One region of the Shewanella woodyi ATCC 51908 genome, then DNA from elsewhere that is predicted to be linked to it. Evidence: riboswitches for the same ligand, from Rfam matches in the RefSeq annotation. Region 1 holds a riboswitch; the other holds the start of a gene.

Region 1 (5,346 bases):
AGAGATAATCTTTTCAAGCTTACCAGCTAATTCATTTAAATCATCAATAGATAATTCTTTTACTGCCGCTTTAAAACGACGGCCGTGAGTTAGTATTTCAAGAAAATCGCTCATAATAATATTGGTCCAATTAATTTGAGTTGAGGTAAAAATATATATTCGATAGCTAATAATAGGAATTTATACAACAAGGATCAAATAAAATTTTATATTAATTTGTGAATGTACTCATATATGCCATAAATATGTATTTTTCTTTATTAAGATGAAAAAAAATGTGATTTAGACGACTTGTATCTAAAATAATACAAACGGGCGTTTGAAACTGTGTTGACGTTAACGTTAACAGCACGTAAAGTGAGCCTATCTAGATATGGGTGATTGCCTATATTCAATTCCGCTAAAATAAGACGTAAGAAGGAAGCCCTATGAAAGTATTGGTGCCTGTTAAGCGCGTCGTCGATGCAAACGTAAAAGTCAGGGTAAATGCTGACAATACTGGCGTTGATACCGCAAACTTGAAGATGGCGATTAACCCTTTTTGTGAGATCGCAGTAGAGGAAGCCGTTCGTTTAAAAGAGGCTGGAACTGCATCTGAGATCGTTGTGGTCACTGTGGGGCCAAAAGCTGCACAAGAGCAACTAAGAACGGCTATGGCATTAGGCGCTGATCGTGGTATTCATATTGAAACCGATGAAGAGCTGGTACCACTTTCTATTGCTAAGTTGCTGCTTAGTGTTCAGGAAAAAGAGCAAGCAGAGCTTATTTTACTTGGAAAGCAATCCATTGATGGCGATAACAACCAAACTGGACAGATGCTAGCGGCGCTGGCAAAGATGCCACAGGCAACGTTTGCGTCGGAAGTTAAGTTGGAGGGAGAGTCACTGGCTGTGACTCGTGAGATTGATGGCGGTTTGCAAACTGTTACTATGCCACTACCTGCGGTTGTGACTGTTGACTTACGTCTGAATGAGCCACGCTATGCCAAGCTGCCTAACATCATGAAGGCTAAACGTAAGCCCCTTGAGACTGTCTCTATTGATGATTTGGGCGTTAGCTTAAAGTCACATCAAAAAACCTTGAAAGTATCACCTCCTTCAGAGCGCCAAGCAGGTGTTATGGTCTCCTCTGTTGCAGAGCTGGTTGAAAAGTTAAAAAATGAAGCGAAGGTGATCTAATGGCAATTTTAGTATTAGCAGAACATGATAATGCCAGTTTAAAGCTGGATACAGCCAAAGTGGTTGCCTGCGCTAGCGCGATTGGTGGCGACATCGATATTTTAGTGGCTGGTCACGAATGTGGTGCTGTGGTTGAAGCCGCGCAGAAGCTTTCTGGCGTTAGACAGGTACTGGTTGCAGATAATGGTGCATATACCCACAGCTTGGCTGAGAACATCGCTGAGTTGATTGTGAACCTTGCCTCAGATTATGAACATATCCTTGCTGCTGCATCTAGCCATGGTAAAGATGCCTTTCCTCGTGTTTCAGCCTTGCTGGATGTTGCTCAGCTCTCTGAAGTTGTTGAAGTCGTCAGCTCAGATACTTTCGTTCGTCCTGTTTATGCCGGTAGCGCGTTGGCTACAGTACAGAGCTTGGATGATAAGAAGGTGATGACAGTTCGTACCAGCGCTTTTGATGCTGTAGGGGCTGATGGGGCCGCTGCCGCGGTTGCTATCGATAAAGTATTTGATTCACTTTCACAGTTTGTCTCTCAAACATTAACTGAGTCTGAGCGCCCTGAGCTTGGTGCCGCTTCAGTTGTTGTATCTGGTGGACGTGGAATGGGAAGTGGTGAGAACTTCTCTATCTTAGAACAGCTTGCCGACAAACTTGGCGGCGCTCTTGGTGCTTCTCGCGCCGCAGTGGATGCTGGTTTTGTACCAAACGACCTTCAAGTTGGTCAAACGGGTAAAATAGTTGCACCGGATCTTTATATTGCCGTGGGTATCTCTGGGGCAATTCAACATCTGGCCGGAATGAAAGACTCTAAGGTCATTGTGGCGATTAACAAAGATCCAGAGGCTCCTATTTTCCAAATTGCTGACTATGGACTTGAAGCCGATCTATTTGAGGTCGTTCCTCAGTTAATCGAGTCAGTTTAAATCTTCATCAGCTGTAATATTAATGTGATTTAAAAGTAAAATCGGTTTTAATTTGCATTATATTAATGTGATGTTGGTCACGATAAGCGGCTTTGGGGTAGAATCCTCAAAGCCGCTTATGTTTTTATGAGCTTCACGTTTTTTGAAGACACTTCAAATGACGTCCTGAGAAGTAGAGGTGCATTAAATATTAGTAGTGATAATCAGGGTGATTCCGCTTATCTATCATGAAAGGATTTAATGCCGAAGTAGTAATACATATCACGGTTTACTGCTGGGGCTGCAATCGAATAGGTGCAGCACTGCCATAGTATTTCTTATCCGGAAGATAAGAAGATTTTATACCTTTTAATTACTGGTATTACTATGGAGCGCTACTGATAGGACAGGTGCATCCGATCGGTATATATTCAAGCGAAGACTTGAGTGTATATCTCATATCCCACCAGTTCAGTCGCCCTCCATTCGTACTTAAACGAAGATAATAATTAATGACAACTTTAAGTTACGCCGATTCGGCGCTTTCATTGCTACCTCCTGTGGTTGCGATTCTGCTGGCAATTGTGACTCGTCGCGTCTTGCTCTCTTTAGGTGTAGGGATATTGCTCGGAGCTGTGCTGATCTCAGATTTTTCTGTTGGCGGTTCTGGCAAATACCTAGCTCAACAGGTAACAGGTCTGTTTTGGGATGATGGCAGCCTCAATAGCTGGAACCTTTATCTGTTAGGTTTTCTGATCCTACTGGGGATGATCACTGCACTTATCACGGTCAGTGGTGCGGCTAAAGCATTTGCCGATTGGGCAAGAACCAAAATTCGTAATAAACGCGATGCAAAGCTTCTCACCATGTTCTTAGGTTGTGTTGTCTTTATCGATGATTACTTCAATAGCTTGGTCGTGGGCAGTGTCGCAAGACCTTTAACCGACAGATATTACATCTCGCGCAGTAAGCTGGCTTACTTGCTGGACTCAACTGCGGCGCCCATCTGTGTGATCTCCCCTGTTTCAAGCTGGGGGGCATACATTATCGCACTGATCGGTGGTATTTTGACTGCCCATGGTTTTGCTGATTCTGGTCACCTGAGTGTGTTTGTACAGATGATCCCGATGAACTTCTATGCTGTTTTTGCTCTGTTGCTGCTTCTTTGTGTGGCTTTTATGGGACTCGATGTTGGCCCAATGCGTCAGCATGAGTTGAATGCGCAAAAAGGCAATCTCTATGATGAGTCAAAAGGCTTACCTCCAGGAGCCAATTCAGATCTGCCTGAAGCTGACAATGGCAAAATTTTAGGCTTGTTCCTGCCTATCACAGTGCTAGTGGTGGCGACGTTCTACTTTATGGTCAGCAGCGGCAGTGATGCGCTGAGTGCTAAAGGTCTTGAGTTTAGTATTTTAGGTGCATTTGAAAATACAGAGGTCGCTTCCTCACTCTTCTTTGGCGCCCTTATTGGTCTTGCTTCAACGCTTATCTTAGTGATTAGCCAAGGTCTAGATCGTTCATACATGTTTAAAGGTTTAGTGACTGGTGCTCGCTCTATGTTGCCAGCTATCTATATCCTGTTGTTCGCTTGGACCATTGCGGGTGTGATTGGTCAGATGGAAACGGGCAAGTATATGGCAAGCCTTGCGACTGGTAATATTCCATTTGCGCTGCTTCCAGCAGTGCTATTTATATTGGCAGGCTTTACTGCATTCTCAACGGGGACCAGTTGGGGAACCTTCGGGATCATGCTACCAATCGCGGCTGACATGGCGATGGGCACTCACACCAATATGATGTTACCTATGTTGGCATCTGTACTTGCTGGTGCGGTATTTGGTGACCATTGCTCACCGATATCGGATACGACAATTTTGTCCTCTACAGGGGCAAACTGTCACCATATGGATCATGTGGTGACACAGCTCCCTTATGCCCTAATCGTGGCTGTGATCAGCTTGGTTGGTTACACGGTATTGGGATTCACTGAGTCTATATTAGCTGGGTTTATCACCTGTAGTGTGCTGTTTGTGCTTACTGTGATAGGGCTTAAGATTAAAGTGAATCGCAGAGTAACACCAAACTAAAGTAAATGTAGATAGAGAAGCCGCTCAATGAGCGGCTTTTTCATTTCAAGCTGATATCAATTATTCAGTAAACTGGTAAACTAGCGGGCACTATCAAATTAAGGAATATCGGTTTGGCGCAACTTTATTTTTACTACTCGGCCATGAATGCGGGTAAGTCGACCTCTCTACTGCAATCATCCTATAACTACCGTGAACGCGGTATGAATACCTTAGTGATGACAGCATCTATCGATGATAGGTATGGCGTGGGGAAAGTGGCATCGAGAATAGGTATTGAAACCGATGCACAGGTATTTGGTAGCGATGATAACCTTGCGGCCATGATAACTAGTGCGCACAATGAAAAACAACTGCACTGTATCTTGATAGATGAATCTCAGTTTTTAAGCAAAGAGCAGGTTAAGCAGCTGACCCACGTGGTGGATAACTTAGATATTCCGGTGCTCTGCTACGGTTTGAAAACAGACTTTCAAGGCGAGCTATTTAGCGGCAGTCAGTACTTGCTAGCATGGGCTGATAAGTTGGTTGAGCTTAAAACCATCTGTCACTGTGGTCGTAAAGCCAATATGGTACTCAGATTGGATGGCAGTGGTAAACCTATGCGTGACGGTGAGCAGGTTGCTATCGGTGGTAATGAGAGTTATGAGTCCGTGTGCCGTAAACATTTCCGCGAATTCTTGTGGGATTAAGGTGTGGGATTAGATTAAAATTCTTCGAGTTTCGAGTTTCGAGTTTCGAGTTTCGAGTTTCGAGTTACAAGTTTAGTGCTTTGACTCGCAACTCGTGACTGTCTTGGATCTGTATTTTCAGTCTGACGTTGAAACCAATATTAATTCAGTTGAGATATAAGATCTCTTACCGAGTTTCGTGTGCTATCTATCGCCTCAATGACGTTTTGGGCACTCTCCTCTGATTGTGCAAGCTCTTGCCAGTTTTCCTGCCAACTCTGTTTGAGTGCATTGGCCGAAAGCTTCACTTCTGGCTCGGCTATCATGCTTAAATCGGCAATTAAATTCACCTTTATCCAGCCCTTTCTGGGATTGCCCTCAAACTTATCTTGATCATAGTGGGCTGCATAAACAATGCCTTCAAGTTCAGATAGCTGTAGCAATAACTCGAAGCTTGCTGAACGCATATTGCTGTTGTATTCAGTGATCTCCATGCGCCAGACATTAT
Region 2 (5,346 bases), 620 kb from region 1:
CTAATGGCTCTCCAGCTTTTAGTGGTTTTCCAACTTCAGCTTGGTACTCCACTATGCCACCTAGGGGGGAGTGATATTTTTTGTAATCTCTTAGGTAGCAAGCATGGCGTGCCATCATTGCAGGCTCTACTTTTTCAGTGATTACCCCTCTGTGGCTTAAATAAGCGAGTATGCCCTTGGCATCGATGAGTGCATCGTCAAGGTTAATATTTTCTTGAGAGCCTAGCTCCAGTGTAAAAGCTGATACAGGGATCTCCATCTCTCTTCCTTTAGTGCCCATAAACTCAATCAGTTGCCACCAAGGACAAAAAACAGACTCGTCCATGGCACCGCCGAAATCATTGGGGATCATTAAGGTGTAGGGGATAGAGAAAAAGGCCGCTGCTTTTGCGTCATATTCAGGGCAGTAGAGGTGCTTACAGGACTTAGGCCCAGTATGAAGGTCGAGTACAATATCAGCCTTATGCGCCATTGATTGTAAAAGTACTGCTTGCTGGTGGCCTGTTGTGACTCCCCATTCACTATTTAGTCGCGCTTGACAAGACTCAAGCAAGTTACCTCTAAAAGCATGGATTATCTCATCATTAGAGAGGCTTTGGTTTTCACTGTACCAAGCTGCAATATCTAATTTGTGATCAAGGTATTCTCTATTCCAGTTCACCCCTGTTATGGGATCAAATCGTCCTAGGGTAAACTCACCGCTTTTTTGATTTATGCCTAAAGGGTTTGCCAGAGGCACCAGTGTGATATCGCCACGCAGGGTATAACTCTCTAGTAACTGCATAAGTTGATAGATAACCGCGTTGCCCTGAACTTCAGCACCATGCACGTTAGCCTGAATATAGACATTCGGTGCACTGCCATTTTCAGCCTTAAGGCTGAATATGGGGATGGTGAGGTCCTGACCTGTGGCAAGCTCACCAACTTTTAATGAGGTTTGGGAAACACGCATTATCTATCCTTTTTACCTAAAACCTAAAACCTAAAACCTAAAACCTAAAACCTGGAACTTAGCACCTAAAATCTAGAAAGAAAGCATTAAGCTTCGAATAGATTTTCGTGCAATGCACTGACCACTTGAGCCGCTTCAGATTCAGCTACGAGTACACACAAATTATGGGGGCTGGCACCTTGGCAGATCATCCTGACGTTATGGGGTTCTAATACTTCAAATACCCGGCGGCAAACACCTGGCGTCGAGGCGATTTTATTTCCCACAATGGCAACTAACGCTAAGCTGTCCTCGACTCTAACTCGGCAATGTTGAGATAACTCTTGTAGTAAGGCTTCACTCAGTAGACCATTTCCAGCAGAATCCGAGCCTGTTTTATCTAAGGTTAAAGAGACATTAACCTCAGAGGTGGTGATCAAATCAACACTTATCTTGTGCCTAGCAAGAGTGGCAAAGGTTTCGGCAAGGAAGCCTTGAGCATGGAGCATCTGCAAACTGTGTAGGTTGAGTAAGGTTTGATCGCGGCGCACCGCAACAGCGCGATATACTGGCGCCTCTTCTACCTGATGACGGATCCAAGTACCACCACGTTCTGGCTCACGGCTGGAGCCTACAAACACCTGAATTTTCTGTCTAACGGCGGGTAAAATTGTGGCTGGATGCAGTACCTTCGCACCAAAAGTAGCCATCTCTGCCGCTTCATTAAAGCTGATCTCTGCAATAGGAGAGGCGTTAGGGGCAAGGCGAGGGTCGGTAGTATAGATACCTGCAACATCAGTCCAAATCTCAACTGCTGAGGCCTTTAAGGCTTCCGCTAACAGGGCTGCTGAATAGTCGCTGCCACCACGGCCAAGGGTGGTAGTAGAGCCTGCTTCATCGGCGCCAATAAAGCCTTGGGTCACAATTCGTTGTGAGCTTAATAAGGGGAAGAGTTGCTCATTTGCAAGTTTGGCAATGGTCTCAATCTGAGGCTCTGCTCGTCCAAAGTGACTATCGGTACGCATCACTTGTCTAACATCAAAGGCGCTAGCGGTTTCACCTTTCTCTCTTAGCACTGCCGCAAAGAGCGCTGATGAGCACTGCTCCCCTTGTGCTAATAGTTCATCCATTGTTGCTTTGCATCTATTACTGCTTAGGGACTCACTGAGTACAGCAATACGGCTCAGCACACTGTCGAGACGGGCGGCAACCTCTTGAGGTCTGCCAAGATCATCTAAAATTTGATATTGAATATGTGCTATCTGTTTAATGAGCTGTTTTCTGCGCTCATCTGTTGTCTGCTCTTGAGTTAATTCAACTAAGAGGTTAGTTACCCCGCTTGAAGCGCTGACAACGACGACTCGAGTATTAGGGTTGGCAATAATAATGTCAGCACAGCGACTCATCGCTGAGTAATCTGCAACAGAGGTCCCACCAAATTTAGCTACAATTAATGACATTATGCTGCCCCCGCTGAACAGGAAAACAGGCAAGAAAAACAACTTTGGAAAAATAACATGATCACGCTCCGAACTAACTTCGTTCGAAGAGCCTGGTGCAAAGATTACGCACCCTTTAGAAGGGAAACAGATATCACCACCAGAAGCTCTCCACCAATAAAAGGTGACAATCTATGGGATTCAGCCCATTCGACCGATATTGAGTGATTCCAAACACTGCAACACCTCGGCGTTAATCTCCCTCATAAGCCATCATCAAAGTTTGGACTTCTCAGACTTACTACCTAGTTAACGCACCTCTTCTGTACCTCGCTTCTACCGATTGTGAACTGTAGAGTAAGGAAAGCAAAAACTATCAAATTTTAAGCAATTAAGTCAATGGCTAAAACAGATATTAACCAATAACCGTTAAAAACAGCGTTTAACACCTAGAAAGTATTTATTTTAGTGGTTTATAGTGAGAATTTGTCAGAGATAATCGGGGAGCTCATTAACTAAGCTAACTCTGGATGAGAAGTGGCCGATGAGTTGTTCTTTATGGTGAAGAGGGGATAGAAGACAGGGAACAAGCTGCAATTTGTCATGTTCCACATAGTAGATAGCATTTTGATTAAACATGCGGCCTAGATGTAAGGCTGAATCTTTAGTGGTCGAAACAGCCCAGCTTTTCTCCATATGACTGTGATCAACTGAAGTTCCGACCATGGCACGGTATGGTTGTCTGAGTTGCTCTATCTCATGTTGCAGTTGTCTATCTAGAAGTCGATTTTGGCAGGCAGAGAGGATCTCGCCTTTAGGATTATGTGCGGTAATGATGGCAAAGGAAACTTCACAAGAGAGGGGCTGAGTAAATAGAAATCGTGCATTTTGATAACATTGCCAAAGCTGATTATTCGACTGATTCATTTGCATCATACCTTCCAATTAGATCCAAAAGATTATACCTAATTGAAATAATCTTCCTAGTGGCGTGATGCAGGTCACACAATTCTTTTTTGCCACTTCCAATAAAATCAGTTACTTAGTTTTTAAAGTGTGATCAAGCTCATATCCGCAAGTAAATTTGTTAACATTTCATTTGTTAACAAATGCCTAAAACGAGTACAATAGCTTCACTTGGTTCGATGACCATTGATAAAAAATGGAAAGCATTTTGTTAGATTGGTACTTAATATCGAAGCAAGAGTTAGCCAAATTCCTGTACAAAATGTGAGCTAGGCTGCATTTCACATTTTTACTTCATTTTATTTAATTTTATAGGGAACTTAACTCCCCTATTGTTAATCGAAGTGAATACAGTTCGCGTTTCTATTAAATGAGATACGCATACTTTACCATCATGGAAGTGTGTTGCTGTTTCAGTCCAGATTTGAAAGCACTTACTAGATCGGTAAATTGTCATCAAGACGAGTTCGAGCGTTACGCATTTAGTGCGCTCATGGTTAGAACAGAATTGAACAAAATTAGGTAAATTAATATGCAAAACCCGCACATTCTAATCGTAGAAGATGAAGCCGTTACCCGGAACACGCTAAGAAGTATTTTCGAGGCCGAAGGATATGTGGTAACTGAAGCTAATGATGGCGCTGAGATGCATAAAGCCATGCAGGAAAACAAGATTAACTTAGTTGTTATGGACATTAATCTTCCTGGTAAAAATGGTCTTTTGTTAGCACGTGAACTTCGTGAAATCAACAACATCGGTCTAATCTTCCTAACAGGCCGTGATAACGAAGTTGATAAGATCTTAGGTCTTGAAATTGGTGCTGATGATTATATCACTAAGCCATTCAACCCACGTGAATTGACGATTCGTGCCCGTAACCTATTAACTCGTGTTAATAGCACAGGTGCTGAGTCTGAAGAGAAAAGCGCTGTCGAGTTCTACCGTTTCAACGGTTGGAGCTTAGAGATCAACAGCCGTTCATTGGTTAGCCCACAAGGCGAATCATACAAGCTGCCACGTAGTGAATTCCGCGCTATGCTGCATTTTGTTGAGAACCCAGGTAAGATCTTAAGCCGTGCTGATCTGCTAATGAAGATGACTGGTCGTGAGCTTAAGCCCCATGACCGTACTGTCGATGTGACAATCCGTCGTATCCGTAAGCACTTCGAAAGCTTGCCTGATACGCCAGAAATTATCGCAACTATTCACGGTGAAGGTTACCGTTTCTGCGGTAACTTAGAAGAGGCATAAAGCTAGCGCTTATACCTCTATCTATGTCTGATTAGACGTTGACACTTTTAAAACCAGTAGCCCAAAAAGCTACTGGTTTTTTGTTTATTAGTAACAGTAAAAACACTGTAAAAGTTAAAGTCAAAAAAGCCTGCAGTTGCAGGCTTTTTTAATTCATCATGGCTAATGTAGCTACTATTTCATGCCTTGAACTCTGTCACTTCTCGACATGCTGAATACTGCATCTTGAAGTTGTTTGAGTATATATACTAGCTTTTTACTTTCCAATTGACCTCTTCGCCGGCGAAGAAAGGCACGATTGGATTGCCATTTGGCAAAATGATCTCACTTGGAACCGTCCAGCTCTCTTTCACTAGCGTGACCGTACCTGTGTTTCTTGGTAAACCATAAAAATCTGGACCATGAGTACTAGCAAAGCCCTCAAGCTTCTCTATCACACCTAAATCATCAAATACCTGAGCGTAGAGTTCCAGTGCACTCCATGCGCTGTAACAGCCTGCACAGCCACAAGCTGACTCTTTACGGTGTTTCTCGTGAGGCGCTGAATCTGTGCCTAGAAAGAATTTACTTGAACCAGTTGCAACTGCGGCTCTTAGGGCTTCTTGATGTATATTGCGTTTGAGTACTGGTAGGCAGAAGTTGTGTGGACGAACACCGCCGACTAGTAAATCATTACGGTTTAGTAATAGGTGCTGTGGAGTGATAGTCGCTGCTACATTGTCAGATGCAGAGGTCACGAACTCAGCTGCTTCCTTGGT

The links. A riboswitch is a leader RNA that binds a small molecule or an ion and turns the genes downstream of it on or off. The one in region 1 is predicted to bind lysine.
Region 2: another riboswitch for lysine. It lies ahead of lysC (lysine-sensitive aspartokinase 3); the one in region 1 lies ahead of SWOO_RS16650 (Na+/H+ antiporter NhaC family protein).

What each region holds. Positions count from the first base shown of each region.
Region 1 is NC_010506.1:3,960,490-3,965,835, reverse strand. It holds gene SWOO_RS16665 (H-NS histone family protein) at 1-114, opposite strand, end outside; gene SWOO_RS16660 (electron transfer flavoprotein subunit beta/FixA family protein) at 429-1,178, shown strand; gene SWOO_RS16655 (electron transfer flavoprotein subunit alpha/FixB family protein) at 1,178-2,101, shown strand; lysine riboswitch at 2,267-2,486, shown strand; gene SWOO_RS16650 (Na+/H+ antiporter NhaC family protein) at 2,593-4,167, shown strand; gene SWOO_RS16645 (thymidine kinase) at 4,281-4,859, shown strand; gene SWOO_RS16640 (hypothetical protein) at 5,000-5,346, opposite strand, start outside.
Region 2 is NC_010506.1:4,576,708-4,582,053, reverse strand. It holds gene SWOO_RS19385 (succinylglutamate desuccinylase/aspartoacylase family protein) at 1-952, opposite strand, end outside; gene lysC (lysine-sensitive aspartokinase 3) at 1,039-2,391, opposite strand; lysine riboswitch at 2,527-2,701, opposite strand; gene SWOO_RS19375 (DUF3293 domain-containing protein) at 2,860-3,297, opposite strand; gene arcA (two-component system response regulator ArcA) at 3,869-4,588, shown strand; gene pyrC (dihydroorotase) at 4,837-5,346, opposite strand, start outside.